Regions from separate parts of the Pelotomaculum sp. PtaB.Bin117 genome, predicted to be linked through region 2. Evidence: a T-box and tRNA genes for the amino acid it is inferred to sense, from the RefSeq annotation. Region 2 holds a T-box; the other holds one or more tRNA genes.
The links. The T-box of region 2 lies ahead of thrS (threonine--tRNA ligase). A T-box ahead of a tRNA ligase gene usually reads a tRNA of that ligase, here a tRNA-Thr.

Region 1 (21,346 bases), on a different contig from region 2:
GGGAAGAAGCAAACGCTATCTAAGGGAGGGGAAAAATAATGGCAAAAGGAATACTTGTATTTGCAGAAGTAAAAGATGGTAAAGTGAAAAACGTGGCTTTCGAGATGTTAAGCGCCGGCCGTAAAATAGCTGGTCAGACCGGTGATGAGCTTGCCGCCGTCCTGATTGGTAAAGGCGTGGCAGGTTTGGCAGGCTCGCTTGCCGAATACGGAGCCGACAAGATTTACGTGGCCGAAGATGATAAGTTAGCACAATATACCACAGACGCTTATAGCAAAGTTTTGGCCGACCTGATCAAAGAAACGGATCCCGCCACAGTGCTGCTCGGCTGCACCGTGCTGGGCCGCGACCTGGCTGCCAAAACAGCGCAGAAGGTTAAAGCCGGCCTGCTGTCCGACTGCATCGCGATAGATGTTGAAGGCGGCGGCTTGGTATTCACCCGTCCCGTATATTCCGGCAAAGCTTTGTTAAAAGCCGGCGTTCCCGAATCCAGCCCGGCAATGGCCACTATCCGCCCCAACGTGCTGACTGCCGAACCGGCAGCGGGCAAAGGCGAAGTGGTTAACTACGCTGTGAACCTGGATGCCTCCGACCTGCGCCAGGTAATTAAAGATGTCATTCTGCAGGTTTCCTCCAGGCCGGAACTCACCGAGGCAAACGTGATCGTGTCCGGCGGACGCGGCGTGAAAGGTCCGGAAGGCTTTAAGGTTCTGGAAGACCTGGCCGACGTGCTCGGCGGGGCTGTCGGCGCCTCACGCGCTTGTGTCGACGCCGGTTGGATCGGGCAAAACCTCCAGGTCGGACAGACCGGCAAGGTTGTGTCCCCCACTCTTTATTTCGCCTGCGGCATCTCCGGCGCCATCCAGCATATGGCCGGGATGAGCTCTTCCAAGTGCATCGTGGCGATTAATAAAGATGAAGAAGCCGCTATCTTTAAAGCGGCTGACTATGGTATTGTCGGCGACCTCTTTGAAGTAGTGCCTATCTTGACCGAGGAAATCAAGAAAGTTATAGCCAAATAAGAATTAGTTTCACATATGTGAATGCTGCTGGAACACTTCTCAAGCAGAAACTTTTGACAGAACCCTCAATGGATTGAGTTCCCCAGGGGTCTCTTGGGGAGGGTTCCAGCAAACTTTTTGTTTATTTACGTATCAGGCAGGATGCCGTTTTTAGAGAAAGGATGTGCCAAATGAAGGAAGTTGTTATCGTCAGCGCGGTGCGCACCGCGGTGGGTAAGTATGGCGGTTCGCTGCAGAATACTCCTGCTGTCGAACTGGGCGCCTTGGTGATTAAGGAAGCAATCAAGAGGGCCGGGATTACTGTCGAGCAAGTCGAAGAAGTGATCATGGGCAATGTTTTGACCGCAGGCCTCGGTCAAAACCCCGCGCGCCAGGCCTCTTTGAAAGCCGGTCTGCCTATTGAAACACCGGCTTATACAATGGGCATCGTCTGCGGTTCCGGGATGAAGTCAATTATGCTGGCCGCCCAGCAAATTATGTCCGAGCAGGCTGACATAGTCGTGGCCGGCGGCATGGAAAACATGAGCGCCGCCCCCTACGTGCTGGACAAGGCCAGGTGGGGCTACCGCATGTTCGACAGCACTCTTACCGACGAGATGGTCAAAGACGGCCTGTGGTGTGCTTTTAACGATATCCACATGGGCATGACTGCCGAAAACCTCTCGGTAAAATATGGAATATCCAGGGAAGACCAGGACCAATTGGCTGTTGACAGCCATAACAAGGCCATTGCGGCCATTGATTCCGGAAGATTTAAAGACGAAATTGTCCCGGTGCCTATTCCCCAGAAAAAGGGCGATCCCGTGTATTTTGACACGGACGAATTACCGCGCCGGGGCGCCACAGTAGAAGCCCTGGCCAAGCTGCCCGCCGTTTTCAAAAAAGGCGGCACCGTTACCGCCGGGAACGCCTCCGGGATCAATGACGCCGCTGCCGCGACAGTGGTGATGTCCGCTGAAAAAGCGAAAGAACTGGGACTAAAACCCATGGCTGTGATCAAATCCTTTGCCACCGCGGGCGTGGACCCCGCCTATATGGGCACCGGGCCAATTCCCGCCAGCAAGAAGGCGATGGCCAAGGCCGGACTTACCGTGGCCGACTTTGACGTGATCGAAGCTAACGAGGCGTTTGCATCGCAGGCCCTAACCTGCATCCGTGCTCTGGATCTGCCGATGGACAAGGTGAATTTTAACGGCGGCGCTATCGCCATCGGCCACCCAATCGGCGCCAGCGGTGCGCGAATCCTGACGACCCTGCTTTACGAGTTAAAGAAGCGGAACGGACGTTACGGCCTTGCCACCATGTGCATCGGCGGCGGCCAGGGCGTGGCGATGACCGTGGAAAATATTAAATAAATTGTCCGGTTGAGATTAACCATGGAAAGAAATTAAACCCTCATTGTTGTTATAAGGCCATGATCCGATGGATGAGGGTTTGGAAGGAGTATCATATGGAAATTAAGAAAATTATGGTTATCGGCGCCGGCCAGATGGGTTCAGGCATTGCTCAGGTATCGATCGCTGCCGGTTATGATGTGGTTCTTAATGATATCAATGACACGTTTGTTAACAAAGGCATTGGTTTGATAGACAAAAACCTGTCAAAGGATGTCAGCAAAGGGCGTCTTGATGAAGCGGCCAAAGCAGCCTTAATGGCAAAAATTACCCCGTCCATCAGCCTGCAGGACGCGAAGGACGTCGACTTGGTGATTGAGGCGGCTATTGAGAATATGGAAATCAAAGGCAAGATCTTTAAGGAACTTGATGAAGTATGCAAGCCTGAAGCGATTCTTGCTACAAACACCTCCTCGCTGCCCATCACCGAAGTAGCTGCTGTTACTAAACGGCCGGACAAAGTGATTGGTATGCACTTTATGAATCCTGTTCCCGTGATGAAGTTGGTAGAAGTCATCCGGGGCCTGGCAACATCCGATGAAACTTATGAGCTCGTTAAGACTGCCAGCGAAAAAATGGGTAAGGTTCCTGCGGAAGTGAACGACGCTCCCGGTTTTGCGGTAAACCGCATTCTCATACCGATGATCAATGAAGCGATATACTGTCTCCATGAAGGCGTCGCTTCGCCGGAAGCGATTGACCAGGTGATGAAGCTGGGCGCGAACCACCCGATGGGCCCGCTTGCTCTCGGTGACCTGATTGGCCTGGACACCTGCCTGTCAATCATGGAAGTATTATACCGCGGCCTCGGCGATCCCAAGTACCGCCCGTGCCCGCTCCTGCGCAAATACGTGGCTGCCGGCTGGCTTGGCCGTAAGACTGGCAGAGGGTTTTACCAGTACTAACGCGACGGGGGTGTAAAAATGGCGTGGAATAATATTCTGGTGGATTTTGATAACGAGATTGCGGTGGTGAGCATCAACCGTCCCAAAGCACTGAACGCGCTCGATCATCAGACCATCGCGGAGTTGGGCGAAGCCATGGCTGAATTAGCCGCTAACCAGTCGGTAAAGGTAATTATTTTAACCGGTGCCGGTGAAAAAGCTTTTGTAGCGGGCGCCGACATCGCCTACATGTTATCCCTGACTCCCATGCAGGCACAGGAATTCAGCCGTCATGGCCAAAAAGTATTCAGCCAGATTGAGAACATGCCGAAACCGGTGATAGCCGCGGTAAACGGCTTTGCCCTTGGCGGCGGCTGCGAACTGAGCATGGCCTGCGACATCCGCGTGGCCTCCGAGAAGGCCAAGTTCGGCCAGCCGGAAGTAAGTCTCGGTATCATGGCCGGCTTCGGCGGCACTCAGCGCCTGGCGCGGCTGGTGAACCCCGGTGTCGCCAAAGAGATACTCTTTACCGGCGATATTTACGATGCTCAGGCTGCGCTGAGGTTTGGCCTGGTCAGCAAGGTTGTGCCGGCCGATGAGTTGATGGATGTCTGCAAGAAGATGGCTAAACGCATTGCCTCAATGGGTCCGGTCGGCGTAAGGTTTACCAAAGAAGCTATTAACCAGGGCCTGGATATGGATCAGGAAAAGGCCTTTAATATTGAAGCCGACCTTTTCGGCGTGATTTTCTCAACTGCCGACCAAAAAGAAGGTATGAGCGCCTTTTTAGAGAAACGTAAAGTGGAGTTTAAAGGCGAGTAGTTTATGCTGTTTTTGCAGCTAAATAATCCAGATGTTTTTGGTGGTTTCTGCCCGTGAATAGCTAATGGGCTATAGAAATCACCATTTGCACCAATATAATTTAATACTAGGAGGGAATAGAATGGATTTTGGGTTGACAGAAGAACAAAAAATGGTACAGGATATGGCCCGCAACTTTGCGGAAAAGGAAATCGCTCCTTACGTTGAAGAGGATGAAAAGAACCATTACTATCGCAGAGAGATTTTAACCAAAATGGGTGAACTGGGCCTGCTGGGCTGGAGCATTCCGGAAGAATACGGCGGAAACGGCATGGGCTGGATGGAAGGCGTTATCGCCCTGTATGAAATAGCCAAGGTCCATACATCCTGGAGACTTTCCATCAGCGGCAACTGCTGGGGTCCGGCCATGACCATTAATGAATACGGCACCGAAGAACAAAAACAGAAATGGATCCCCAAACTGCTGGATGGAACATGGGCGGGAAGCTTTGCCATCACCGAGCCCAACACAGGTTCCGACGTGGCCAGCATGAAGTGCTTTGCCGAAGATAAGGGCGACCACTGGCTGATCAACGGCACCAAGACTTGGATTTCCGGCGGGCACACTTCCGATATCGGACTGCTCTATGCTGTCACTGAAAAAGGCAAAGGTGTTAAAGGGATGTCCTGCTTCGTTATTGACTATAACAACACCCCCGGCGTTCAAAGAATTCCTATGGAAGACAAAGTCGGTATGTATGCTGCTCCGACCTCGGAACTGATTTTCGAGGATGCAGTGGTTCCCAAAGAAAATCTGTTGGGCGGATTAAACAAAGGCTTCTTCATTTGCATGTGGCAGCTTAACAACACCCGCATGGGTTGTGCCGTTGGCGGCGCGGCTCTTTCCAGGGCGTGCCTGGATGGCTGCATTCAATATGCCAACGACCGCTTCCAGTTCGGCGTGCCGATCGGCAAACACCAGATGGTTCAGCAGCAGATTGCTGAAATGATCTTGGAAGATGAGGCGGCCAAGCAACTCGTTTACCGCGCCGCGTGGTTAAAAGACAACAAATTACCCAGCCAGAAGGCGACTTCCACCGCCAAGCTGGCAGGCTGCCTGGCATCTGTGCATGCCGCCAACCTGGCCATGAAAATCTACGGCTCATACGGGTATTCCAATGAGTATCCTTGCGGCAGATGGCTCCGCGACTGCAAACAGTTCGAGACCCTGGAGGGAACCTCCAACATGCATATGCAGATCATCGCCAACATTGAGCTTGGTTTCGCGCCCGACCGCTAGAATCAAAAGGGTTCTTAACGGCTAACCAGTAGGACCGAAATCACACTAGTCATAATATAGCGGCCACCCTTTTTATGATTGCCGGTTTAGTATTCACAGCTAGCGGCAGTCATAAGAAAGTGGCCTTTTTATTTGCGCATAGCGCTTGTATCTGATTCATTTACATGATAATCTAAAAACGATATAATGTTCGTAAATAATCAGGATGCAAAAGAGAGAATCTTTATTATGCCCGAATATTCTGAAATCCGTCTGCGGAATTCTAAATACATGGGCAACCAATATTGATAGCTAAGATAATTTTATGATAAATTGTTATTGTTGGCGGCGCGGTAATATTAGTTGCCTTGCGGCCAGTAAAAGAATAGTATAAAAAGAAAAAGAGTATGTTAAATTTATGGGGGGGGAATATATGCAAAAAAAATTGCAAGAATTCAGAGGTACGGCGAATTATATTGCCTCTGAAGATCTAATGAACAGTGTAAACGTATCCAGGGCGCTCGGCAGGCCTTTATTAATTAAAGGGGAACCGGGCACCGGCAAGACCATGCTGGCCCGGAGCATATCCGAGGGATTGGGTCAACAGCTCATTATCTGGAATATTAAATCAACAACCAAGGCTCAGGACGGCCTGTATATCTATGATACGGTTCAAAGGCTCTATGACAGCCAGTTCGGGGAACACGACGTTTCCGACATCAGCCGGTATATCCGGTTAGGGAAATTAGGCGAGGCGTTTGAATCCGATGAACCGGTTGTGCTGCTGATAGATGAGATCGACAAGGCCGACCTGGAATTTCCGAACGACTTGCTCTGGGAATTGGACATGATGAGCTTTTTTATCCCCGAAACCGGGGTGACAATCACGGCAAAACACCGGCCGGCTGTGATTATTACCAGCAACGCCGAGAAAGAACTGCCGGACGCGTTTTTGAGAAGGTGTATTTTTCATTACATTTCTTTCCCGGATCCGGAGATGATGAAGGAAATCGTTAGAGTGCATCATCCCGACCTGGAAGACCGGTTGATTGGTGAAGCGATGGAAGCGTTTTACTGGATCAGGAGCCTGAGCGGGCTGCAAAAGAAGCCGAGCACCAGTGAGCTGATTGACTGGGTGCAGGCTCTGGCCGTGGGCGGGATTAGCCTGGATAAGATTCGCAAGGAAATACCCCTTTTGGGAGTTTTAATCAAGAAGAACCAGGACTTCGATATTATCTTGAAGAGACTGAGCACCCATGGGGGCGGCCAGGGCTCTTCAAAAACAAAACCAAGCATTCAAACCATATGGAGGGGATGATACCCCTTGTTTGTTAACTTTTTTTATGAACTGAAAAGAACCGGGGTGCCGGTTTCCCTGACAGAGTGGATGACTTTGATGGAAGCTTTGAGCAAGGGGCTCGCTTTTTCCAGTTTGAGCGGGTTTTACCACCTGGCCAGAGCGGTGCTGGTTAAAAGTGAATCCCATTTCGACAGTTACGACATTGCTTTCCAGAACTACTTTAAGGGTATTGAAACGCCGGTGGATGTGCTGGAGCAGGCTATGGAATGGCTAAAGGACGCTTTGCCGCCGTACATGATATCACCGGAAGAACGCAAGCTTTTTCAAGAGTGGGATTTGGATAAATTGCGCCGCGAACTGGACGAAAGGTTAAGAACACAGGACGGACAGCACCACGGAGGCTCCAAGTGGATCGGCACGGGCGGGCGTTCGCCGTTCGGTTATGGCGGCTATCATCCGGCCGGGGTGCGCATCGGCGGCGAGTCGCTCAATCACTCGGCCGTTAAAGTGGCTGCTGAAAGGCGCTACCGGGGATACCGCGGCGATGAAACTCTCGGGGTCAGGCAGTTTGAAGTGGCGTTGCGCAAACTTCGCCAACTTACCAGCCGCACTGAGGGCGAAAAAGACGTGCTGGATCTGGACGGCACTATCGACGCTACCTGCCGGAACGCCGGCAGGCTGGAACTGGTTTGGGACCGCTCCCGCAAGAACACCATGAAAGTTGTTGTGGTGATGGACTCGGGAGGATCAATGGATCCTTACATTGACCTATGCAGCCAGCTGTTTTCAGCGGTTAACCGGTCAACCCATTTTAAAGATTTAAAATTTTATTATTTCCATAACTGCATTTATGCGAACATCTATACCCACCCGGCGTGTGTTTCCCGGTATGCAGTCAATACCTACGATTTTATGCGCGATCTTGACCCGGAATACCGGTTAATCATTGTAGGTGACGCCAGCATGGCGCCCAGCGAGTTGACCATGGTCGGCGGAGCTATTGACTGGGCGGAAATGGATAACGAGCCGGGGCTGCTTTGGCTGGAAAGGATAACCAAGCACTTTCCGCATGCTGTGTGGCTGAATCCGATTCCAGTCCAGTGGTGGGAGCCGCGTTTGTATTATGGAGCATACACCATCAGTTTAGTCAGAAAACTGTTTCCCATGTTTGAGCTGACCCTGGACGGGTTGGAGCAGGCGATAAAGAGTCTTAAAGCAAGGTTCTGATGAAAATTAATCGAACATTACGGTGGTGATGCTCCGTGTTTGTTAATTTTTTTTATGAACTGAAAAGGGCCGGAGTGCCGGTTTCCCTAACAGAGTGGATCACCCTGATGGAAGCGCTGAGCAAGGGGCTGGCCTTTTCCAGTTTGAGAGGGTTCTATTATCTGGCCCGGGCGGTGCTGGTGAAGAGCGAAGTCCATTTTGACAATTACGACATGGCGTTCCAAAATTACTTTCAAGGTGTCGAAACAGCCGAAAAGGTTCTTGAACAAGCTTTGGGATGGTTGGAAGAAGAACAGCCGCCTTTGTTGATATCGCTGGAGGAGGAGGAGAAGGAGCTATTCCGTGATTGGGATGTAAAAAAGCTGCGCCAGACATTGGATGAAAAGTTGAAAACGCAGGACGAGAAACGCCTGGGCGGCTCCAGCCTGGCCGGCACGGGCGGCGGTTCGCGGCTCGGACATAGCGGTTTCAATCCCAAAGGTGGAGTACGCCTTGGCGGTGCTTCCGGCGGCAGCTCGGCTGTTAAGGTGGCGGGCGGGCGGCATTACCGGGGATACCGCAGCGATGTAATCATTGGCGTAAGACAATTTGAGGCCGCTTTGCGTATTCTCAGCCAGTTGACTACCCGTCATGAAGGTCTAAAGAGCGAGTTGGATTTAAACGGCACCGTTAATGCCACCTGCCGGAATGCCGGCAGGCTGAAGCTTGTCTGGGACCGCCCGCGCAAGAACAAAATGAAAGTAGTGCTATTGATGGATTCCGGCGGGTCGATGGATCCTTACATCGACCTTTGCAGCAAGTTGTTCAGCGCGGTCAAGCGCTCAACTCACTTAAAAGATTTAAAAGTTTATTATTTTCATAACTGCGTTTATCAAGATATTTACTTAAGGCCGGCCTGTGTTTGGAGCAATGCCGTAAAAACATATGATGTGCTGCTGCATAACCTCGATCCGGATTACCGGCTGATCATAGTCGGTGACGCCAGCATGGCTCCGGGTGAATTGACCATGGCAAACGGGGCTATTGACTGGGAATCTGTGAATAACGAGTCCGGGCTGGTCTGGCTGGAGCGTTTGGTTAGGCATTTCAAACACGCTGTTTGGCTCAACCCGATACCGGCACAAGGGTGGGATGAGCGTATGAATTACCGTGCGCATACCATAAATATGGTTCGTGAATTGTTTCCCATGTTCGAGTTGTCGTTGAGCGGGCTGCAGCAGGCGGTAAAACGGCTCAAGGTCTGTGTTTGATTATATTGTTGTCAAGGTTTGTTTCCGTTCCAGCCTTCTTCACCAACAAGCGGAACGAAACGCACTCCACCCAAGTTTTCCCGGTCGAAGCTGCCGTCTGGTTTTTTCTCCAGACGCAGCAACTCCTGGTGATGTCTATCCCCTACCGGAACCACCAGACAACCGCCGGCTTTCAGTTGGTTGCCCAGGGATTCAGGAATAACCGGCGCTCCCGCCGCCACCAAGATCCCGTCAAAGGGTGCTTTTCCGGTCCAGCCTTTTGAACCGTCACCTATGCGGACAATTATATTCTCGTACTTTAAAGTCTGAAAACGTGATTGAGCTTGTCCGGCCAGGTTTTTATGGCGCTCAATAGTATATACTTTGGACACGATGCGCGACAATACTGCCGCCGCGTATCCGGATCCGGTGCCAATTTCCAAAACTGCATCCGCCGGGTCCGGCCTCAGGGCCTCAGCCATTAAGGCGACTATATACGGCTGGCTGATAGTTTGTCCTTCATCGATGGGAAGCGCACAATCAGCATAAGCATAGGCCTGTAGTTGTTCAGAAACGAAAAGGTGACGTGGTACCTCAAGCATGCTCGACAGGACAGCTTCATTGGAAATGCCGTAGGGAATAAGCTGCTTTTCCACCATTCGCCTCCGTTCCTCCGCCCGGTCACCGGCAATGTTGTGGCTGTTTTGCGGGAAATCCATAATGATTCTCCTTTGTAACGAATATTGATTCGGATAATGACTTAAATATTTCCACCCGGCAGAATTAATAATACTAGGGATAATCTTAATAATCAATTGAGCTTAATTCATCGGTTTGAGCTTGATAAACGCGATAAGTCCTCTCGTTTTGATTATTCCCCAGGCGCTTAATAATATGGTTCATCATCAGGTTGTTTTCGGCAACCTGAGATAATTCAATTGTGGATATCCCTTTGCCGCGGGCCCGCCGGATAAATTCCAGGATGAGTGCCGCTTCCAGCCCTTTTAAACGGTGCTCGGGCAGGACAGCCAGGACTGCCAGCCGTAAGCTGGGCCGGCTGAATAACGCGGGCAAGGATTGTTTAATTATTGGATAAATAGCTAAACAAATGCCCGCGGGTTCTCCGTTTATTTCGGCTATCAAAACCATGCCCCGTTCACAAGCTCCATGAAGTTTTCGCCAGATTGCCGAGCCCTCACTTGCGGAAAGGGGGACGAAACCCCACCCATTGTTCATTGAACCGTTATGAATGTGAGAAAATATTTTACCTTCGTTGTCTATGTCATTAAAATTCACTTCTCTTAAGCGCAGATTTTTAATCCTGCCGGCGGCACGATTTGCCACCTGGAGCAATTTATCCGGCAATGGCCTTCGCAAATTGTAGAAATATGCGAAAAGGTTTATCTCATTTTTAAAACCGCACCCGGTGAGAAGGTTTGCGTAATAAGGAGGATTATAGGGCATGCCGGGATGGTGATGCCCCGTGAAGCCTTCCACCAACAATCCTAAACGTTCATGAGGGGTCAAGTCCACCGGGCCGATTACACGGGACATGCCGTTGTCAGATAACCAGCGCGTTGCCGTTTTAACCAGTGCCGCAGTTACCGTCTGATCGTTCAGCGATTCAAAATAACCAAAAAACCCGGTTTTTTTGACAGGGTAAGCCTTATGTATGCTTGCGGCAATCCTCCCCACCGGGTGTCCGTTCCTTACCGCCAGAAATGGTTGGGCTGTAACCCTGCTAAATAGAGGATCCATAAACTCACAGCTTAAGTGTTTCAGCGGTGGGTAAGAAGGAGCACTGAAAAAGCCACGGTATATCACCCGGGGGAAGGTGTTAAACACCCTCATTTCATCCGGTTCTGAAATCGCGATTACTTCAACAGTCAAAACAGCACCCCCGTGTTTTTGTTAACAGGTTATGCGGTTCTGTGTGACATTGGAACAAATAATTCAGGAGACTTAGAGGAGTGTGAACGGTTCAACTTTTTTACCTTTTTCAAAAATTATTTCTGATTTGTAAGCGTTTTAAATTAAATATAAATTATTGTTGTCAGACAGCCGGACAAGTGGTATATTGAGTACGGGTAAACTAAAATAGTAGTGATAGTTTACCTGTTTTTGAGCAATTTATTTTACCAATTGATTGATTTTTTAGTGAAACGGGGGCAAGGCATGAGAAGGAAAATCACCATAGGGCTTTTGGTAGCTTTGCTTAGCGCCGGCGCTTATTGGGGATACGCCAGGTATGGCAAAAAGCAGCCGGAAGGCCTCCAGGCAAGCGGTACTATTGAGGCGACCAAAGTACAATTATGCGCTAGAGTATCCGGAACCCTCCAAAATATTGCGCTTAATGCCGGCGATCCCGTGCAAAAGGGTCAGCTTGTGGCAGTAGTTGTCCGCAATGACTTGATTGCGCAAAAGGAGAGAGACGCCCTTGGCGTTTTGAAAGCTGAAGCGCAATTGGCTGATTTGACTTCAGGCGCCAGGTGGCAAGAAATAAAAGACGCTGAAATTGCTGTCAACACCGCGCGGACTAATTATGACAAAGCTGATAAAGATTACGGCAGGGCTTTGGCCTTGTTTCAGGCGAGCGCCATTTCCCAATCCGAGATGGATAACGCGGAAACAGCTTTACAGCAAGCTAAAAACCAGGTGGAATCGGCTGAATCAAAGCTTAGCTTGTTAAAGGCCGGCAACCGGCCGGAGCAGATTGAGGCGGCCCGGGCTGAACTTGAGAGAAGCAATGCAATCCTGAAGGCTTCAGAAGCGGCCTTGGAAGATACCCGTGTGCTCAGCCCGGTTGACGGAGTCATATTAACAAAAAATTTTGAAGAGGGTGAATTTATTCAGGCCGGCGCTTCAGTGGCTACCGCTGTCAACCTCGATGATATGTGGATAAAAATTTATTTGCCCACTGATGACCTGCCCAAAATTAAATTAGGTCAGCAGGTTGCTTTCACTGTGAGCGGAAGTGAGGCAAAATATGGGGGAATCATTGAAGAAATTGCCACAAGCGGAGAATATACGCCAAAAACAATTCAGACTAAGAAAGAACGCACCAATATTGTTTACGAGGTTAGAATTAAAATTAATAATGAAAATGGTATATTGAAACCCGGTATGCCTGCTGATGTCATCATTGATGAGGCGAGGTGACGATGATGGATAAAATGAACATTAATAACATAATTGAAACAGAATCGTTAACCAAGGTGTTCGGCGGCCTGGCGGCAGTTAATGAAGTTACTTTAAAAATTGACCGGGGCGATATTTTCGGTCTGGTTGGCCCGGACGGCGCCGGAAAAACTACCCTGCTGCGCATGCTTTGCGGCTTAATCACTCCTTCCCGCGGCAGGATCAGCAGGAACAGCGACAGTTTCGGCTATATGCCTCAAAAATTCAGCCTTTACGGTGATTTGACGATTGCGGAAAATATCAATTTTTTTGGCGCTCTGTACAAAATCGACAGCAAGACAATCCGCCGGCGGGCTGACGAAATACTGGAAATAACCGGTTTAGCCGGTTTTAAATCACGGTTTGCCGACGACCTCTCCGGAGGAATGAAACAAAAACTGGCTCTGACCTGCGCCCTTCTGGCCAAGCCTGCTTTGTTGGTCCTTGATGAGCCGACCTACGGCGTTGACCCGGAATCGCGCAAAGAATTCTGGAAAATTCTATACCAGCTGAATAAAGAAGGAGTCACGATTGTCGTTTCTACGCCATACATGGATGAAGCGGAACTCTGTAAAACAGTTGCTTTAATAAGCAGGGGGATAATTATGTCGACCGGTGATCCCGGCAGTTTGAAAAAGAGTTTCCCGTATGGAATCCTGGAACTGAAGGCAGATGCGCGGGATTTGGATTTTATCAACGACCTCCCGGAAGTGGTTGACGGCGATTTCTACGGCGATAAGTACCATGTGGCTGTATATGAAGTTGAACAGGCAAAAGCCGCCATCATTAATTTGCTTGCAGAAAAGAAGGTGGCCATTCACCACCTGAGACATATACCGCCCTCGATGGAGGATGTCTTCGTAGCCGTGACAAAAGAAGAGGTGGTTTAATGGAATACGTGGTAACCACCTGTGAACTTACCAGAACATTTGGTTCTTTTACCGCTGTCGATAGAATTAATATTAACATCAGGCCGGGTGAAATATACGGCTTTTTAGGACCTAACGGTTCCGGAAAGACGACCACGATGAGAATGCTGTGCGGGCTGTTGGAGCCCACTTCGGGCTCCGGTTCCGTGCTTGGATATGACCTTGCCCGGGAATCAGAAAAAATCAAGCAAAAGATCGGCTATATGTCTCAGAAATTCAGCCTGTACGACGACTTGACCGTTTATGAAAACCTGGTGTTCTACGCGGGAATGTACAGTATCCCATATCACGAGCGCAAAAAAAGGGTTGCTGAAATGATCGAGATGGCCTGGCTGGCCGGCAGGGAGAAGGATTTGCCCGCCAATTTGAGCGGCGGATTAAAACAACGGCTGGCCCTTGGATGCGCGATCATATCCCGCCCGTCCATATTGTTTCTGGACGAGCCTACCAGCGGAGTCAGCCCGACCAGCAGGCGGATGTTTTTTAAAATTATCCAGAAGCTCGCTAATGAAGGAACAACAGTTATGGTTACCACTCATTTTATGGATGAAGCGGAAAGGTGCCACAATATCGCCTTTATTTCCGGGGGAAGACTGATTGCCAACGACACGCCGGACAACTTGAAAAATAATGTAATTGAAGGATGTATGGTCGAAGTGGACCTGCCTGACGCCATGGAGCGGATTGAGGAGCTGGAGTCGCTTCCTTATGTGAAAGAATGCTCCATCCATGGGCCGCTGCTGCATGTGCTGCTTGATTCTGAAGGAAATGTCGCGGTATTTGACCGCTATACAGGGGTAAAAGCCAGGGAGATCACCCCTTCCCTGGAGGATGTGTTCATCTCCCTGGCCAAGCTGCAAAGAAAGCAGGAATCTTAAATGAGCAGAATACTGGCAATTTTGCAGAAAGAATTCTTACAGATGAAAAGGGACCGGTTGACCCTCGGCATGGTTTTCATGCTCCCCCTGGTGCAGTTGCTGCTCTTTGGTTACGCCATTCAAACCGAAGTGAAGCATATATCCACCGTTGTTTTCGACCAGTCCATGTCCATTGAAAGCAGGGACCTCCTGGATTCTTTCAGTTCTTCGGGATACTTTGATATTACCGGCACAGCAAAAGGCTATGCGGAAATAACAAAAATGATTGACAGCGGCAAAGCCAAGGCGGGAATTATTTTCCCGCCCGATTTCGCGGAAAAGCTGAGAAAGGGTGAGACGGCGCCGGTGCAGGTGTTGGTGGACGCCAGTGACAGCATGGTGTCAAATTCTGCTATTGCCGTGGCCAACTCAATCGGGCTTTTGAAATCACAAAAAATCATTATGCAAAAAACAGGCGTGCAAAGCCTTCCTTATGATATCAGGGTGCGCCCCTGGTATAACCCTGACGGCATCACCGCGTATTATATGGTTCCCGCTATTCTTGGCATTATTGTGACCATGACTATGGTGATGATGACCTCCATGGGGATAGTCCGGGAACGTGAAAAGGGCACCCTGGAACAGCTCATGGTCACACCTGTAAAATCATATGAGTTAATGATCGGCAAGGTGATTCCATATATCGCGCTCGGCTACCTGCAGATCACCGTCGCCCTGCTGGTGGGTGGAGTTGTATTTGGGGTGCCCATACGCGGCAGTATATTGCAGCTTTATTTGTTAACACTATTTTTTATTACAGCGTCACTGGGAATCGGCATCTTTATTTCGAATATAGCCAGAAACCAGATGCAGGCTTTTCAAATGTCTTTCTTCGTTTTCCTACCGAGCATCATGCTGTCCGGTTTCATGTTTCCCCGGGAGGCCATGCCCTCAATAATCCAATACATTGGAAATATATTTCCCCTGACCTTTTACCTGACGATTATCAGGGGAATCGTATTAAAAGGAATCGGCTTTCCGTACTTAATTCCCCAGGTTATGTCACTGCTCGTTTTCTCGGTGATTATGATGACGCTGAGTATTATCAAGTTTAAGAAGAAAATTGCATGAAAAATGCGTCCGGGTGGTGTATGGAATGGATTACAAGCAAAGGATCTTGCATGCCTTAAAAGAACTGGCCGCGCAGCGAGGATTCTCCGGCGCCACAATGGATGAGTTGGCAGCGCGAGCCGGAGTAAGTAAAAGGACTATTTACCGTTATTTTAATAGTAAAGAAGAGATAATTGACGCATTGCTGGATGATATTTTAAGTATTTATGAACAAAAAATACTGCAGATGTTGGATTCTTGCGAGAACCCGGTGGAAAAAATGTCAAATATTATAAAAATAGTTCCGCAGATAACCCAAATAATTACCCCGGCGGCTCTTCATGATCTGCACAGGCATTACCCTCATCTCTGGGAAAAAATCGAACGGTTTCGCGCAGAACGAATCCAACAGTTATTTGATGATCTTCTCTTAAGCGATGAATACCGTTGTTTTAAACCCATAAATCCGAAAATATTCACCACAGCATTGATGGCCAGTATCAGGTCGGTGGTTAACCCGGCTTTTATAATAGAAAATAACTTATCCGTGGAAGAAACAATTCAGACCTTATTTACAATTTTTTTATCCGGTATTGTAATGAAGGAATAAACAGGTATCATTCGGAAACGTCTTCATTTAGTTTTTTCTGTTCTTTTCCCTCGCGTAATTTTTGCCGTACATCGGACCATAGTTCCCTGGTCTGGTTAATTACCATTGGAAACATTGATTTTGACGGGTGTCTCAGGACACGGTCCAGCCATTTGGCCGCTTCTCTGTAATTGCCCGAATTCATATTTAACACGCCCAACAAGTATGCCGTATTTATTTCCGACCTGACATTGGAAAAATCCTCACTTTCAAAAGCTATTGAAAGGCTAGTCAAGGCTTTTTCAATATACTTTCGCTCTTGAACTTTTTCATGTTTAAACCTGTAGAGCCAGGCAATTTTTAAAAACAGCATACCCATCAGGGATTTTTTAACAGGTCTGCCCTGGAGGCTGTAGATAGCCAACAGAAAAGTTTCTATGGCTTCTTCCAGAGTACGAACTCCACTATAGTCCTTTAATTTATTCTCTTGCCAGAATGTCATCAGGCGCGATTTTATTTCTTCCGACTGCTCTTTTTTCAGGCGCATGCCAAGTATTTCTTCGTTAAAGGTGAAACCGCAAATGGGACATACAATCATTTCATAAAAAAGCGGATTAATATTTTTGTAGTACTGACAGAAATCATAATCCATTTTCGTAGTTTGAACGTATTTTGACAGAGCTTTCGGTGATTCGAATTTTGAATTGCAAATTGGACAAACAACTTTTTTATTATATAACATTTCTCTCAGGTCAGTATCTTTTTTTACTCTTGGCTTTTCATCTTCCTCCGCAGAATGCTCGACTTCATATAAATGCTGTTCCAATACTCCTGCGAAACCGCTTTCCTCCCTCTCTTCCATACCGGCTCTATCTGCTTTAATGCTATATTCTTTTTTTTCTTCGGCTAGCTGTTCTTGTTGTTCGTCAGTAGCCTGTCCGGGTGTGTTGCCGGCGCTCTGCTTTTGGTCATTGTTCTGAGTAGACAGCTTGCGGTTGGTTTCAATTAATATTTTATTTCGGATATTTGATTGCCGGAGTCTTTTGCTTAAAGTTTCAATAATGGTCACCGCCGCTTTGGGGTTGTTGTCTAGAAACTCCAAAAAATCTTTCCGTTCCAGACTAAAAACTATTGATTTTTCTAATGTCCTTGCGCAGGCCGAGCGATATCCGCCGTCTAGCAGACTCATTTCTCCAAAAATATCTGATGGTTCAAGTGTTTGAATAGCCATTTCCTGCCCGGTGGACGATTTTGAATATATTAAAACCCTTCCTGATATGATTAGGTATAAGCTTGAACCTTGATCTCCCTCAGAAAATATATCTGTGTTTTCTTCAAAACGTTCCAGATGCATTTTTTTAACCAGGTCTTGCAAAGGACAGTTTAAGTTTTGAAAAAAAGATATTTTTTTCAAAATGCTTTCAAGAGCATCCATATAATGTTTTTCACCCGCCTTTGAAATTTCAATTAATATTTTATACTACTAAAATGGTATTTGAAAGGAATTTTTAATTATGATGAAGGCATATATTTCTCTAAACTGAAAAAGCGGGTATATTTATTTCTTATTATATGGATTTTATTGACTTTTTTAGATATTTAAAAAGATTTAAGTGCTTCTGTAAAGGAAATACGATTTAGAAGCAAAAAAAAATTCCCTGTTGTTATGGAAAAAAGGGAATGGTGGGGTAAAACCCCGCAGATGGGTGATTATATTAAAGGAGGTATTAAAAATAATTATAATTATTTTTATTTGTCACACATGGGTAGCATATCCCAATTTTTTAGGACTTCAGTCCTAAAAATAACACATTTTAATAATATTATTAACTTATTTTATAATTGTTGCCTTTACTTCATTTTTTATCCAATCAGTTACTATAACTGTATGGTTTTGTTCACTAGCGCGGGAGAAAAACTTGTTACGTGAATCGTCAAAACCCATCAATAAATAAAGGGCAATGCCAACAGCAAGCATTGGACTGTAATATTTTACTAATATTAATAAAGTTAGTACTAATAAAATGATATTAAGAACGTTTAAGTAAAACATTTTTCCATAACGCATCCGCTAACCCTTCTTTGTGAAAGGAAATACCGGGGTTACTGGTAACCCGGCTATCATGGCAATATGCCTTAGACCCGTGGTTTTGCGTCCATAGTTTTCACTATGTTTGCTCTTTTCAGTTTGCGTCTTTTATATTATTATATAAAGCTGTCTAATATAAGGAAATATGAAAAAAGAACTATTGTTACGGGACTCTGGTCCTGTTTGGCAGTTAACATTCAGATAGCAATAAAATGTTTAAGTTTATAAATGGAATTTATGGGAAATTGCGTAGCAGATCATATTTTATAGCTCTCATTATTATAAGATAGTCAATTCATTAAGAAAGGAATTTGGATAAACTTGTGATTTGAGTAAAGTGAGATTTGAGTAAAGTTGACTTTAACCACTTGTTCAGATAAAATATTAGATACACTAGTTATTAACTGAGAAAGAACTAATTTGCTGATGTGGCTCAGGGGTAGAGCAGCGCACTCGTAATGCGCAGGTCGTGGGTTCAAATCCCACCATCAGCTCCAAATTATACAGCAATGGCAAGGGTTCCGAGGTTGGAAGTCCTTGCCATTAGCTATTAGAAGTCAAAAGTGTGCCAAACATTTTAAAATGAGACTTATCCATGCCTAACAGAACCGAGCAAAACCAAAAGACAGGTGCGCTCCCAACTAATATTTACTTGACTAAACAAAACGCTTTTAATCGTTACTTCAGCAGTTAATGGGCTCATTGATTCGTACCAGAAAATATGCCAGAATGAATAGATAATAAGAGTAGATGAGGTTTTATTTGTGAGTGATCTAATAAATAGGGTTGGTAAGTTTAAAATTCCGAGGGATTTAATTCGCGGCGATAACAATGAAGATTTGCTTAAGCTGTTTGCAAAAACCATAATCATGAGGGCTGAATATAAAATTTCTAAAGATGTAATTGAATATACAGCGCTGTCTCCTTTATTCAGGGTAAAGGAAGCGGCAGAAACAATTCCCGAGTATAGGGTAGAATGTAAAAATATATACTCCGACAATGAAAACGTTGATATTGAAATAATTGCTGAAGAAATAAAGCAGCGCTTTAACGCTTAAGTAAGACTGTAATAAGCCAGGTTTAATAAATTGGCCGTCCGGCAGGGCGGCTTTGGTTTTACCAAAAAAGCAGGCCAGTGAAACGCCGCAGGTATGAATGACGGGTAGCCGGGGGGAGGCTTGCTTGTACAATCTTTTTGTTGAGACGTCGTTTCCGTAACCAGTAATCTGCCGTTGTCAAATCGGAGACGACGTAATTTACTGCACAGTCTTTGTTTTAATCATATCGTCAATGTTTAGGGTGCCGAATATGGTTTTTACTTCAATGTCAAAGTAATTTGCGTTCTCAATAAAACTTTTTGTTTTGTAATTATAACTTCCGAAATAAACTGATGATTTATCTGGTGTTTTGGCTACTGCAAATGCGGAACTAATTTTAATCGTAGCTGGTGTTTCTGGTTTTATTTTAATGGTTCCACATGAAAAGACATTGTTAATTATTATCTTTTCACCTTTGTGCCGAGGTATTACATTTGATAAATCAATTGTGCCTCCACTAAAAGTTAAATTATATTTTTTAGCTGGATTTGTAACTTGAACGGTTTTACTGCTAAAAACAATATCATTATCGGATTCTAAACCGGGGCCATGAGTAAATAATGTGACTCCTAAAAAAACAACGATTATAGAAGTTGAGGCAACAAAGATCGGTATTTTGATTTTGAAAATATAAGGGGCTAAAATTAAAAATCCCAGCATTACCAACAGAATTCCATAAAAATAATTCAATTAACGCACCCCAATATTATTTAAAATAGAGTAAATGCCGCTATAGGAGCGGGTTGCCATCACCGTCGGTTGAGTATGGTGCTTGGCTTGCCAAACACAAGTTTATGAGGCTGTTAAATAGCGGTGAGGAAGTTTGCGCATAGATAATCGTGAACGCCGAATCCATGATGCTATACAAAAAATTTCCAGGACAAAAGGCTATCTGCCTTCTGTTCGGGAGATCCATTTTAAACTGAAAGGACAGGTGTGTAAGCCTGCCCTTTTGTCTTTCTCCACTTGGGTATATGGAGTTTAATTGTTGGTTTAAGCTTGCTATTTGAATTGCAACGTTTTAAATGCAGCCGCCACCACAAATGCCAATACCAAAGACAATCAGGATAAAGATTAAGAAGATGATAAACCCGAAATTACCAAAACCTGCGCCTTCAGCGATAACATCGGACATTAAAAAGAACCTCCTTAGTTTTGTTTTTTACACTATATGAAACAGGTGCTGAATGTGTGAATTATTGTGAATTATAAAGAAACAAATGGTTGGTTCAGCTAAAGAACTTGAAGAAATTGCTAAATAATATTTAAGGGTGTTTAACATCCTTATACGGGTAAGATAGATGTAGTTAAAGGGGGTGAAACAAAATGAAGAAAGCAAACCGAAAGAAAAAGGTGCCAACAATGGCGCCAGGATCTAAAGGTTTATTGGAAAAAGAAGCCAGTAAAGAAGAGATAAAAAAAGGCAATTTTACCAGGGTCACCAATCTTTCATTCGATGAAACAGAGCCCAGTTAAGAAAATAAAGTGATAACAGCCTCCCCGCAAGGAGGCTGTGTCTTCGATACTCTGCTCACCGTCGAGCAAGGTCCCAAAGAGAGTAAAGCCGGCAGTTACTTTTTAATCTAATATATCCATATTATTTCATAAAAATATCCACGGTATGTGACCATCCATATTAACAAATTATTCAGCCACCGCATATATTATAAAAGAGATGGAGTGATTCTTGAAGTATATCTCTATAACCACCGGTCCTAAATGAGTCGGTGGTTATAATTTTGAAAAAATAATCTGGAGGTATTTTCATGCCCCGATCTGTTTACCGGGAACTGGTTGTTGGAGTTAATATTAAAGTTCCACTTCTTAACGGCAGCTGGATTACTTCTATTAATTTGGATAATGCAGCCACCACACCGCCGTTTGTCTGCGCTTTGCAGGAAATTATCCAGTTTGCCCCTATGTATTCCTCCGTTCATCGCGGCGCAGGATATAAATCCCGGCTTTCAACTGAATTGTATGAAAATTCAAGATTAACAATCGCAAACTTTGTTAAGGCAGACCTTAATTATGATACTGTGATTTTCTTGAAGAATACTACGGAAGCAATAAATAAATTATCTCACCGGCTTTATTGCGATAATGAGAAAAGCGTGGTTTTGTCCACAGAAATGGAACACCACTCTAATGATCTTCCCTGGAGAAACAAGCATCATGTTGATTATATAGAAATAGACGATGATGGAAGGCTATGCCTTGATGACTTAGTCTGTAAATTGAATAAATATAAGAACGCTGTAAAATTAGTAGCGGTTACCGGAGCTTCCAATGTCACCGGATATGTCAATCCGATTTACGAAATAGCTGAAATAACCCATAAATATAATGCAAAAATACTTGTTGA
Region 2 (10,664 bases):
AAGCAACTGTTACTTTAGAGGTGGTGCCATTAAAAGTATCAAAAGATGTTACCTTGAATTTTAACGTGGCGGATGTTCTGCAATTAAACAGTCCACTCGGTTTATTATCAATTCTTTTGTAAATAAATATTGCTGCTAAGAGGAGCGAGTTACTCGCTCCTTTTATTTTATATCGCATGTTATAAAAGGAAATGGTTGTAAATATTTGCTGACTAAAATAAAATAGATGTGTTAATACTTTTAACATTGGGGAGGCATTTATAACGTGAATAGCTTAAAGGTCTGGCTTCTCATGGGCGCGTTATCAATCATCCTGGTTTTGATCGGCGGTGCCGCCTTTGGCAAATCCGGAGCCATACTGTTTTTTGTAATTTCCCTGGGCATGAATTTTTTTAGTTACTACTTCAGCGACAAGGTTGCTATTTCCATGACCCGCTCGCGGCCTGTTTCTGAAGCAGAAGCACCGGAATTATACGATATAACGCGGAGATTGACTAGTCAGGCGGGAATGCCCATGCCCAGACTTTATATTACCCCGTCGCAGCAACCCAACGCTTTTGCCACGGGAAGAAATCAGTCCCATGCGGCTGTGGCCGTCACCGAAGGACTTTTCCGCATTTTAAACCGGGGCGAGTTGGAAGGCGTTCTGGCGCATGAGCTTTCACATATAAAGAATAAAGATATTTTAATTGGCGCCATTGCGGCCGCCTTTGCCGGCGCGATTACCATGATAGCGAATATAATCCAATGGGGAGCTTTTTTGGGTGGTATGGGCGGCCGCGATGATGACGAGGGTGGCGGCAGCTTTATTGGAGCGCTCTTGTTGGCTGTATTAGCGCCGATAGCGGCCTTGATTATTCAAATGGCGATTTCCCGATCGCGAGAGTATCTGGCCGACCAAACCGGCGCACGCATAGCAGGCAATGCGGAAGGTTTGGCGGACGCTTTGCTTAAATTGGAAAGTGCGGCGCATAGAATTCCGATGCAGGCCAATCCCGCAACGTCGCATCTTTTTATTGTTAATCCATTTTCAGGCGCCTCAATAACCCGTTTATTCAGCACTCATCCACCTGTCGGCGAAAGGGTAAAGCGGCTGGAGAAGTTACGTATTTAATTTATTAAACAAGCATACACTTACGCAAGAGGTGGTGATAGTACGGTTGACCAGATTATTTCTATCGGTTGCACACAGCATGTCGATTTGTTAAAGGCAAAACTAGGCCGGGGATTGAAGCTGTTTGAAAGAAATGGTTTAAAGATAAATTTGGAAGAAAGGTCAGACGGCGAGTTTACTTTTTTTTCCTGTTGCTTGACCGGTTTCCCGGACTACCATCAGCTGAAAGATGATCCGCAAATTATCATAAAAACATATGTGGCGGACATAATATCTGAAATTATTCTGTCTCATTGGGAAGCTTTTTTATTAAAGAACATTATTTGTGAAAATTATTATTATTATGGAGATGAAGAAAAGCGAACAATATATACTTATGCGTTGCAACACATTAACAAGAAAGCAAATGAACCACGTAAATCTGTTTACCGGTTGAACCGGAAAAGCAGGATCCTTAGAAAAGTGCTGGATTACTTAAAACTTAACAACAGCATTGTTATTGACGGTTTTATTCGCTTTAGACTAAAAGAGTATATTAATGAATTAAAGGATGCAACTGATAAAGCGGTAGATGACTTTCTTTTAGAAAGAGAATACAACGAATTTATTCAATTATTAAGATATTTTGTGGAAATTCAAGAGCCTCGCGCTAGCATGATTCATGTATTGATCGATAACGATGGAGCTTTTAAGCTTTATGACGATAAGATGCAACCCGTCAGGAGAGATTATATGGGTGGATTTTTGGTGGACATGATGGACAACGAAATAAATTATGAGGATATATTGGTAAGTGCTCTTGTTACTGTCGCTCCCCAAAGAATTACTTTTCACTGCAGATATAATAAAAGATATTCGGCAACGATAGAAACCATAAAAAAAGTATTTGCCGGCAGGGTCAGTGAATGCTCGGGCTGTGAACTGTGTAATCCCTTGAAAAATTAAATATTGGTATTTCCGGTTTGTTTGATTTGTTGACAAATATCCTGCAAATCAATATAATACTGCTGTAATAATACTGAATGAAACAATATAAGAAACAGGTGTTGATAAGGAAGAGTAGACCTGTCTTGGCCATCAGAGAGAAAGTGTCATTGGCTGCAAGCACTTTTGGGTACTATGGGTTGAAAACCACCTTGGAACCGCCGGCTGAAATTCAAGTAAGCCGCGCCGGAGACAGCCGTTAACTGTCGTGAATAAGATTAAACAGGGTGGAAGCGGGAATACCCCGTCCCTGACGGTTGTCAGAGGCGGGTTTTTCATTTTGTTATAATATGTTTTAGGGGAAGTGTTGATAATGAATGCTGTTAATAATGTAAAGATTGTTTTACCTGATGGAGCAGAGAGAGAATACCCGGCGGGAACAACTCTTTTGGAAATAGCGAAGAGCACTAGCCCCCGCTTGGCTAAAGAGGCTCTTATCGCCAGAGTGAACGGCGAGTTGATGGATTTGGCGACGCCCATGATGACGGATGCTTCCGTTGAGTTTATTTCCTTTGAAGATGAGGCGGGAAAACGGGCTTATCGCCACAGTACCGCGCATATTATGGCGCAAGCGGTGCAAAAGTTGTTTCCCGGTACAAAATTCGCAATCGGGCCGGCTATCGCCGATGGCTATTATTATGACTTTGATACCAGTGAGAATTTTACGCCGGATGATCTGGGGAAAATAGAAAAAGAGATGGAGGCCATAATCAAGGCCGATTATCCGTTTGAACGTTTTGAGCTCTCCCGGGCTCAAGCCCTTGATTTCTTTAAAGAAAAAGGGCAGAAATATAAAGCGGAATTAATTGAAGATCTGCCGCCCGATACTGTGCTCTCATTCTATAGGCAGGGTGATTTTACCGATCTATGCGCGGGCCCGCATGTTCCTTCCACCGGGAGACTGAAATCGGTAAAATTAATGAACGTGGCCGGCGCGTATTGGCGGGGCAATGAGAGAAACAAAATGCTCCAGCGTATTTACGGCACATCTTTTCCGAAAAAATCCATGCTTGAGGAATATCTTTTCCGGATTGAGGAGGCTAAACGGCGTGACCACCGCAAGCTTGGAGCCGAATTGGATTTATTCAGCATCATGGATGAGGGGCCGGGTTTTCCTTTTTTCCATCCCAAAGGTATGATCCTGCGCAACGAGCTGGAGAAATATTGGCGTGAGGAGCATCAAAAGAGGGGTTACCAGGAAATACGCACACCGATTATTCTTAATAGGTCTTTATGGGAGAATTCAGGGCACTGGGACCATTACCGCGAAAATATGTATTTCACGAAGATAGATGAAGGTGATTACGCGGTCAAGCCGATGAATTGTCCCGGCAGTATCCTGATTTATAATAGCAGGCTGCACAGTTACCGCGAACTGCCCATCCGGCTTGCTGAATTGGGCCTGGTGCACCGTCATGAGCTTTCCGGCGTGCTGCACGGTTTGATGCGGGTACGGTGCTTTACTCAAGACGATGCCCATATTTTTATGCTGCCGGAGCAGATTAAAGAAGAAATAATCGGGGTTATCGACTTGGTAAATGATTTTTATAAAGTATTCGGTTTTACCTATTTTGTGGAGTTGTCCACAAAGCCTGAAAAAGCGATGGGATCGGACGAAGTCTGGAACATGGCCACGGATGTGCTGCGCGACGCGCTTGACGCCAGAGGGCTGAAATATAAAGTTAATGAAGGGGACGGAGCGTTTTACGGCCCCAAGATTGATTTTCACCTGGAGGATTCGCTTGGCCGCACCTGGCAGTGCGGCACTATCCAGCTGGACTTTCAGATGCCGGAGAAATTTAACCTGAGCTACGTGGGTGAGGATGGTCAAAAACACCAGCCCGTGATGATCCATAGGGTGGTTTTTGGCAGTATAGAAAGATTTATCGGCATCCTGACAGAACACTTTGCCGGAGCTTTTCCAGCTTGGCTGGCGCCGGTTCAGGCGCGTGTGATTGCCATCACCGACCGGCACGCTGAATATGCCTGCAATGTTGTCAAGCGGTTGGAAGAGGCTGGCATCAGAGTTGAATTGGATACACGTAATGAAAAAGTGAATTATAAAATACGTGAGGCTCAAACCCATAAGATACCTTATATGCTGATTGTCGGGGATAAAGAGATTGCGCGGGACAGCGTTGCCGTGCGGCACCGCGCTAAAGGAGATCTTGGGGCCATGTTGCTCGGTGAATTTGAGGGGAAATTACTGGAAGAAATCAGGACTAAAGAACGTTAACACATACAGGAGGGATGAAAAATTAAATATTTATTAAGCTTCTTGTCAATTATCATTCATGGGCGTTTTAGTGTTTATTATTGGCTGGTATGATAGGTATTCATTTTGTTAAAAATGCGTCAAAAATCCATTACGGTGTGGCACATTTTAAAAGATAATGTTAAAACAGCAGTTATGTTAGCGTGAAAAATAAATTTTCATCACTATTTGTATCTCCGCTCTTGCGGTGAGATGGAGGAGTATTATAAAAAATTATAACAAATTTTATCCGTGCCTAGAAGTAACAACGGGGGGATTATCCAGGGTATGGCGCTGAGTTGTTAACTGTATTAATTTCTGATAATCTTCTACTTCAGTCGATGTAAAATCCCGAAATAGGTTTTTCACATCTTTCCTTATTGCTAGAGAGTAAGCCCTAACATGGTACATTATAGCGATTTGTGCCGCCGTTAACAGCACCCCAAGAATTTCATTGTCACTTAAATTGATTTTACTTACCTGTCCGGGCGGTCCTTGCTCTAATCTGTCAGCAGGGCGTGTCGGAACAGTGAAACCTTCTTTTTTCAGCATCGTTTCAATTTGATCAAGCTGAGGCAGGGCTACTTCAAATAATGCCCGTTTTAAAAGTTTAATTAATTCCTGGTCTTTTGTATTACTTAAATATACCGTAAGGTTGATTACGCTGATGTGCCTAAAGTGAATTTCCTCCCACAATCTGGCTACTTCATCCATATTTAGGCTATTATCTTTTGCAGTAGCGGGAGGAGCCGGTATAAACGTTTGCCTATTTATTGCCAAGTCCATGATCATATCATAGTTCTTCATATTATCGAAAAGCAAATCAGTAAAAACCTTTCGAACAGATTCTCTGGTAATTGCTCCTACAGCCTTGGCATCTTGATTTAACGTAACCTGTCCCCAGGCAATTAAATTGTTAATTATTTCATCATCATTCAACTTTACTTCTTGTCCAACCCCGGGTTTACCCTGTAAGAGCTTTGAGGCCGGGCGCACTGGCACTGTGAAACCTTCTTTTTTTAGAATTTTTTCTAATAGGTTGATACGTTTCATGTAAGTTTCTTTTACCAGAGATTCTAAAAGAAAATGGATTTCGCTTTCCTCTGTATTCATTAAGTATGTTTCCGCAACGGAAACCAGCCCATAGCCTGCCGTTAAACCCTCCCACAGAAAATATATTTCGCCGGCGTGAAAAGGTTTATTATTCTCTGATTTGGTTAATGGAATTATCTTGGAAAAAGAGGGTAATATTGAGAGTATGTTCAATCCTGCTGACCTCCGGTAGTTTTTTATTACAGTTATAATAAGCAAATCAGGAGGAATTATGTATATGAATGGCCTGAAGGTCTATAAATAATTGTTGCACAGTACAAAGACTTTAGAAATACCCCTTCATGGAGAAGAGGAACGGGAAAAGCTAATTTTACATTATTCCAATGATCTTCCGATAAAAATTGATACCACGGAACTTTTTTTATTATTTATCATCTAATATACAAAGGTAATCTGCCTGAAAGAAGTTCACGGAGGAATTTTTCAAGAGGCAATTGTATGAAAAAAACATTTTTGTTTGCGCTTACCATGTTGTTAAGTGTTTCTCTGTTTGGTTGCACAAGTTTAAGGAACAATGCTCAATTGAATAAAGAAGGACAATCCCAAGAGACACAGCAACAAACCGATGCAAGTGATGAGGCGGCAGTTACGAGCCTGGTTGAGGATTTCGGCAGTAAACTCCAAACCGTCTCGCTTTTAGCCCCTAAAGATATAGTGAATAAGAGTATCCAGGAGAACTACGGCGGTTTTGTAACCCCCGCACTTCTTGCAGAATGGCAAAGCGATCCTCAAAATGCTCCAGGTAGGCTGACTTCAAGTCCATGGCCGGATCACATAAAAATTGAGACCATTAAGAAATTATCAGAATATGAGTATGAAGTTGAAGGCGAGATAATTGAAATAACAAGCACGGAAAAAGTGAACGGCGGGGTTGCCGCACAGCGGCAAATTACACTCAAGATAAAGAAAACCGGGGAGCGATGGCTTATTGACGCAGCCACCCTCGGAGTCTACGAGGAAGCAAACTCAATCGTATATAGAAATACCCATTATGGTTTTGATTTTTCCTTGCCGGAGAGTTGGAAAGGTTATTCGATTGTAGCTGGTAAATGGGAGGGTAACGCTTTCAAAGGCCCACAATCCGGCAAGATTATTGAAACTGGCCCGATGATTTCCATCAGACATCCTGATTGGACTTCTCAAAATCCTCGACAGGATATTCCCATTATGATATTTACTCTTGCTCAGTGGAACATGCTTCAACAGGACGAATTCCACATTGGTGCAGCGCCTATCAATCCGAGCGAACTTGGTCGCAACACAAGTTACGTTTTTGCGCTTCCCGCACGATATAACTATGCATTTCCACCAGGATATGAAGAAGTGGAAAATATTTTAAAAAGTAATCCTCTTCAGGCAAATGAATAAACAAAGAAATATCCACTGTGACGACGATTCTGAAAAAACCAGCAGGCGGGAGTCTGAAAATTATTTCTGAAACGATTGGGACACAGCAGGTAAAAACAACCGGAGATATATTTACAGCCACGTTTCGGTAGAAATGCAACGCGATCTTGCTATGCAATTGGACGATTTTATATTTGAAGAAAATTTACTGAAATAAAAAAATACCGGAAATAATCCCGTAGTGAAACTTTATACCATGGTGTTCAGTATAGTTCAGAACAATCCCTGATTTGCAATTGATTTGCAAAACGGGGTTTTGGCTAATCACCAAACCCCGTAATCCCGCATGAATATTGGTGGAGATAAGCGGGATCGAACCGCTGACCTCCTGAATGCCATTCAGGCGCTCTCCCAGCTGAGCTATATCCCCACGTTTTTAATATTTAGTTTATTTGACATATTACTAATATAGTTTATCATTTTTTTTAACTATGGTCAAGCAATACTTATGATTTTCTCATAAGAAAGGTACCAAATCCTAGATATTTTTTATGTGTTTGGATTAACCGCATATATTTATACATCACCTTACTGACTTCTCGGTTTGAGCTCATTCCTTGCGATACTACTTGGTAAGGGTCCGGATGCAGTATGTTCCTAATATTATCAAAAAAACCCGGGAAATTATTTCGATGTGCTTTAACTGGTAAAAATCCGGAATTATGAAATACTTCCAGCCACTCTTCAAAAGAAGGTATTTGGGGTAAATTGCAAGCGGCTTGAATTTGTTCCCGCGCTATCCGGGGTATTGATTTGTTTGCGAACATCTCAATGCAAATCAATATCCCTTCTTTCTTTAATATTCTATTACACTCTCGCAATACAGTAGCAGCCGGCAAAAATATTAGTACCGATTCAATTAAGATCAAGTCGATAACTTTACTTTTGAATGGTGTTTCTCCAGCGTCACAATGCACAAACTGTACCTGCACACCTTCTTGCGTTGCCCTGTAGTTGGCCTTTTCCAACATTTCTTTAGAGTTGTCCAGGGCAAAAACATATGCGCCTGAACTTTTCGCTATATGGCAAGCGGTTCGACCTGTACCACACCCGATATCAAGAACAATATCTTCAACTGATAGACTAACCTGATTAAGTACATTTAGAGTGTGGTAGAACCCTCCCGGATGTAAGCTGCCTGTTCCCAAAGCCGTAACTGCGTCAAGATAAGTTGTCATGTACGTTACCACACTTTACTTTGGATGATTTAATAATAACCCTTTACGAATTCTATATATACTATGTGGATGGTTGGCCGGGGGTTCCACATGATAACTGGCATGCTTTAATAATTCAATATTAATAATTTGTATCCAGCAACTTTATAATGCTCCCATATGCGTCGAATCGATGAGAGCCATACGGCTCACCCCGCCAGGGTTATCGAACCATCACCTTGAATTTTCATCTGCTGATTAACCGAAAAAAGATACGCCGGATGAATCGTGACATGGCATTTACACCAGTTCATGGGAGATTTGACGCTTACATTAAGATTAAATTATAATAAAATAAATAATAGTAGTTAACTGTATGATATTATCTCATTGCAATCAGTAAGGATCAGAGCAATATAACAAGGGGTGTTTGTATATGATCAAAATATTAGTACCAGTTGATGGATCTGCTGGTTCCGACAAAGCAGTTCGTTTTGCGATTTTTCTTGCAGAAGGAAAGAATAAAGAAATTATTCTAATAAATGTCCAACCCAGCTATAATACACCCAATATAAAGCGTTTTTTTAGTCAAGAACAAATCCGTTCTTTTCAAGAAGAATTAAGCAAAGAGGTGTTAGATCACACACTCGAAATCACAAATAGTTTTTCCATTCCTGTTCGCACCGTTATTAGAATCGGAGACCCCGGTAAAGAGATCTGTGCGGAAGCAGAAGAAAGCTCTATCGACTTCATTGTGATGGGCTATAGAGGATTAGGAGCCGTTAAACGAGCAATTATGGGGAGTGTGGCTACCCATGTACTCCATGAGACAACTTGTCCAGTGATGATCGTTCCATAAGGGAGCAAGGAAATAACTTGCAAAATCATTTCCGTGTCTTCTTGAGAACGGGGTCATTATAGGATATCTCTTCCTGCCACTTCTGGCAGCCATATAGTAAAATAACATGTGCTTGGGTAATTAACCATCCTTCTTGGGTGTTAACTGATCCAGTGCCCAGCGGCAAAAAGAATACCTACTGCTGAGAAAACCAGGATGGAAATGACCGAATATACGTGAGTCAAGCCATTTTTACAGAGCAGGCGGGCCAGGGCGATATACCCCGGAAACAAAACCAGTATATAACGGGGCATACCAAGGGGCAGGTTATCTACCACGGAAGAAAACGGAATTAAGAATCCCAGTGTCAGGAAAATCAATTGTGGCTTGTCCTCTAAATATTTAAAACTTTTTATGATTAAGTAAAGGAATAAAAATGCCATTCCCGATTCAAAAAGATTATAAAAATTACTATCAGAGAAAAAAATATTCAGGTTCAGAAATTGGCCCGCACCCGGGTATGCGAAGTGGCGGTATCCCCAAAACTCGGTGTTTAATGAATGGGAAAAAGCCAGCGGATCCCCGGCATACTTCCATAAGACAAGCATAAAGATAGACAGTGACGCTGGTATTAATAGGAGTGGTATTGTTTTTTTCAATATTATTCTTTTATTGTTTTCATGATATTGCATGTACAAAAAGACAAAAAACAAGACTATCCCAATATTCCGGGAGAGTGCCGCGCAACTGCCCAGGAGAACTGCCCATGGCCAACGCCCCCGCCGGGCGAAATAAAAAGAAGCCAGGGCAAAAGCCAGAAATAAGGATTCAGAATAAATGGAGGTAAAAAAAATGGCGGTAGGAAAGAACAACATTATAAAAACTGTCATTGCGGCGGTCTTTTGGTCAAAATCTTCTTTAGCAATAATATAAAGGAAGTAACATGCTATAAAAAGCGCAATATTGGTAATTAAAAAACCGGCTATTATTCCGTTTCCAACAACATAAGTGAGCAGGCGGATTAGAAAGGGAAGCATGGGAAAAAAAGGGGCACTGTCAAAATCATAACCTTGTCCGGCTATTCTTAAGAACCAACCGGCGTCCCAATGAAGCAAAGAGTCAAAAATAACGTTGGGATGAAGTCCATCAGAGTTTGCGGGGAGAAATGCGTTTAAGACATCTCGGGTTAACCAAATTAAAAAAATAATATAAATCTTATTGAGAAAATAGAGATAACCAACACGTGTAAAATCTTCTTTTGACACGACTTAACCCCCGGTTGTTTTGGGCACCATTTTGCTTTTGCGGAAAACCCATAATTTACTAAGGATGAAATTAAAGCCAAACGAAATAGCGGTAGCTAAAAAAAGCGTTATAATCTTCGAATCGTAATAATGCAGCAGTACATATAAAGAAGTACTGTTTATTCCAAGACCTAGCGCGTTGACCACGGTGAATTTGAGAAACCTGTATTTTTCGTTTTCTTCCGGGCTTGTTTTAAATGTCCAGCAGCGGTTGAGAAAAAAGCTGTTGACGATACCGCAAAAATAACTAAAACCTTTTACCGCGGTATAAAAAAAGATACTGTCGATAGGGAATATTTTTATTACCGTAAAATAAACAACCCAATCAATAAACGTGTTTAAACATCCTACCACGGCAAACTTGCATAATTGCCTGACACTCTCGTTCATCATTATCTCACCTTTGTACTGTTAAGTGATTTTTTTACATAAATCTACGCAGTATTTTATATTAATACCGGTCTCACAAATATAGTGACACCATAAGTGACAC

Region 1: it encodes a tRNA-Thr, which carries the amino acid that the T-box ahead of thrS (threonine--tRNA ligase) is inferred to sense. The anticodon was not compared.

What each region holds. Positions count from the first base shown of each region.
Region 1 covers NZ_MVQM01000151.1:22,601-43,946, reverse strand. Annotated here, with positions in the region: gene A4E54_RS11230 (electron transfer flavoprotein subunit beta/FixA family protein) at 1-23, shown strand, start outside; gene A4E54_RS11225 (electron transfer flavoprotein subunit alpha/FixB family protein) at 39-1,022, shown strand; gene A4E54_RS11220 (acetyl-CoA C-acetyltransferase) at 1,193-2,377, shown strand; gene A4E54_RS11215 (3-hydroxybutyryl-CoA dehydrogenase) at 2,473-3,321, shown strand; gene A4E54_RS11210 (enoyl-CoA hydratase-related protein) at 3,340-4,122, shown strand; gene A4E54_RS11205 (acyl-CoA dehydrogenase family protein) at 4,244-5,401, shown strand; gene A4E54_RS11200 (AAA family ATPase) at 5,814-6,698, shown strand; gene A4E54_RS11195 (vWA domain-containing protein) at 6,705-7,907, shown strand; gene A4E54_RS11190 (vWA domain-containing protein) at 7,943-9,157, shown strand; gene A4E54_RS11185 (protein-L-isoaspartate(D-aspartate) O-methyltransferase) at 9,169-9,855, opposite strand; gene A4E54_RS11180 (GNAT family N-acetyltransferase) at 9,941-11,026, opposite strand; gene A4E54_RS11175 (HlyD family secretion protein) at 11,312-12,295, shown strand; gene A4E54_RS11170 (ABC transporter ATP-binding protein) at 12,325-13,203, shown strand; gene A4E54_RS11165 (ABC transporter ATP-binding protein) at 13,203-14,120, shown strand; gene A4E54_RS11160 (ABC transporter permease) at 14,121-15,230, shown strand; gene A4E54_RS11155 (TetR/AcrR family transcriptional regulator) at 15,256-15,819, shown strand; gene A4E54_RS11150 (DUF2225 domain-containing protein) at 15,827-17,152, opposite strand; gene A4E54_RS11145 (hypothetical protein) at 17,630-17,866, opposite strand; cyclic di-GMP riboswitch class I at 17,904-17,987, opposite strand; tRNA gene A4E54_RS11140 (tRNA-Thr) at 18,310-18,384, shown strand; gene A4E54_RS11135 (hypothetical protein) at 18,652-18,945, shown strand; gene A4E54_RS11130 (hypothetical protein) at 19,144-19,674, opposite strand; gene A4E54_RS11125 (hypothetical protein) at 20,311-20,460, shown strand; gene A4E54_RS11120 (aminotransferase class V-fold PLP-dependent enzyme) at 20,751-21,346, shown strand, end outside.
Region 2 covers NZ_MVQM01000113.1:13,887-24,550, reverse strand. Annotated here, with positions in the region: gene A4E54_RS07660 (hypothetical protein) at 1-122, shown strand, start outside; gene A4E54_RS07655 (zinc metalloprotease HtpX) at 266-1,114, shown strand; gene ytxC (putative sporulation protein YtxC) at 1,118-2,059, shown strand; T-box leader at 2,152-2,353, shown strand; gene thrS (threonine--tRNA ligase) at 2,412-4,334, shown strand; gene A4E54_RS07640 (DUF3231 family protein) at 4,599-5,618, opposite strand; gene A4E54_RS07635 (hypothetical protein) at 5,904-6,833, shown strand; tRNA gene A4E54_RS07630 (tRNA-Ala) at 7,167-7,242, opposite strand; gene A4E54_RS07625 (class I SAM-dependent methyltransferase) at 7,319-8,050, opposite strand; gene A4E54_RS07620 (universal stress protein) at 8,466-8,888, shown strand; gene A4E54_RS07615 (mannosyltransferase family protein) at 9,029-10,132, opposite strand; gene A4E54_RS07610 (GtrA family protein) at 10,136-10,564, opposite strand.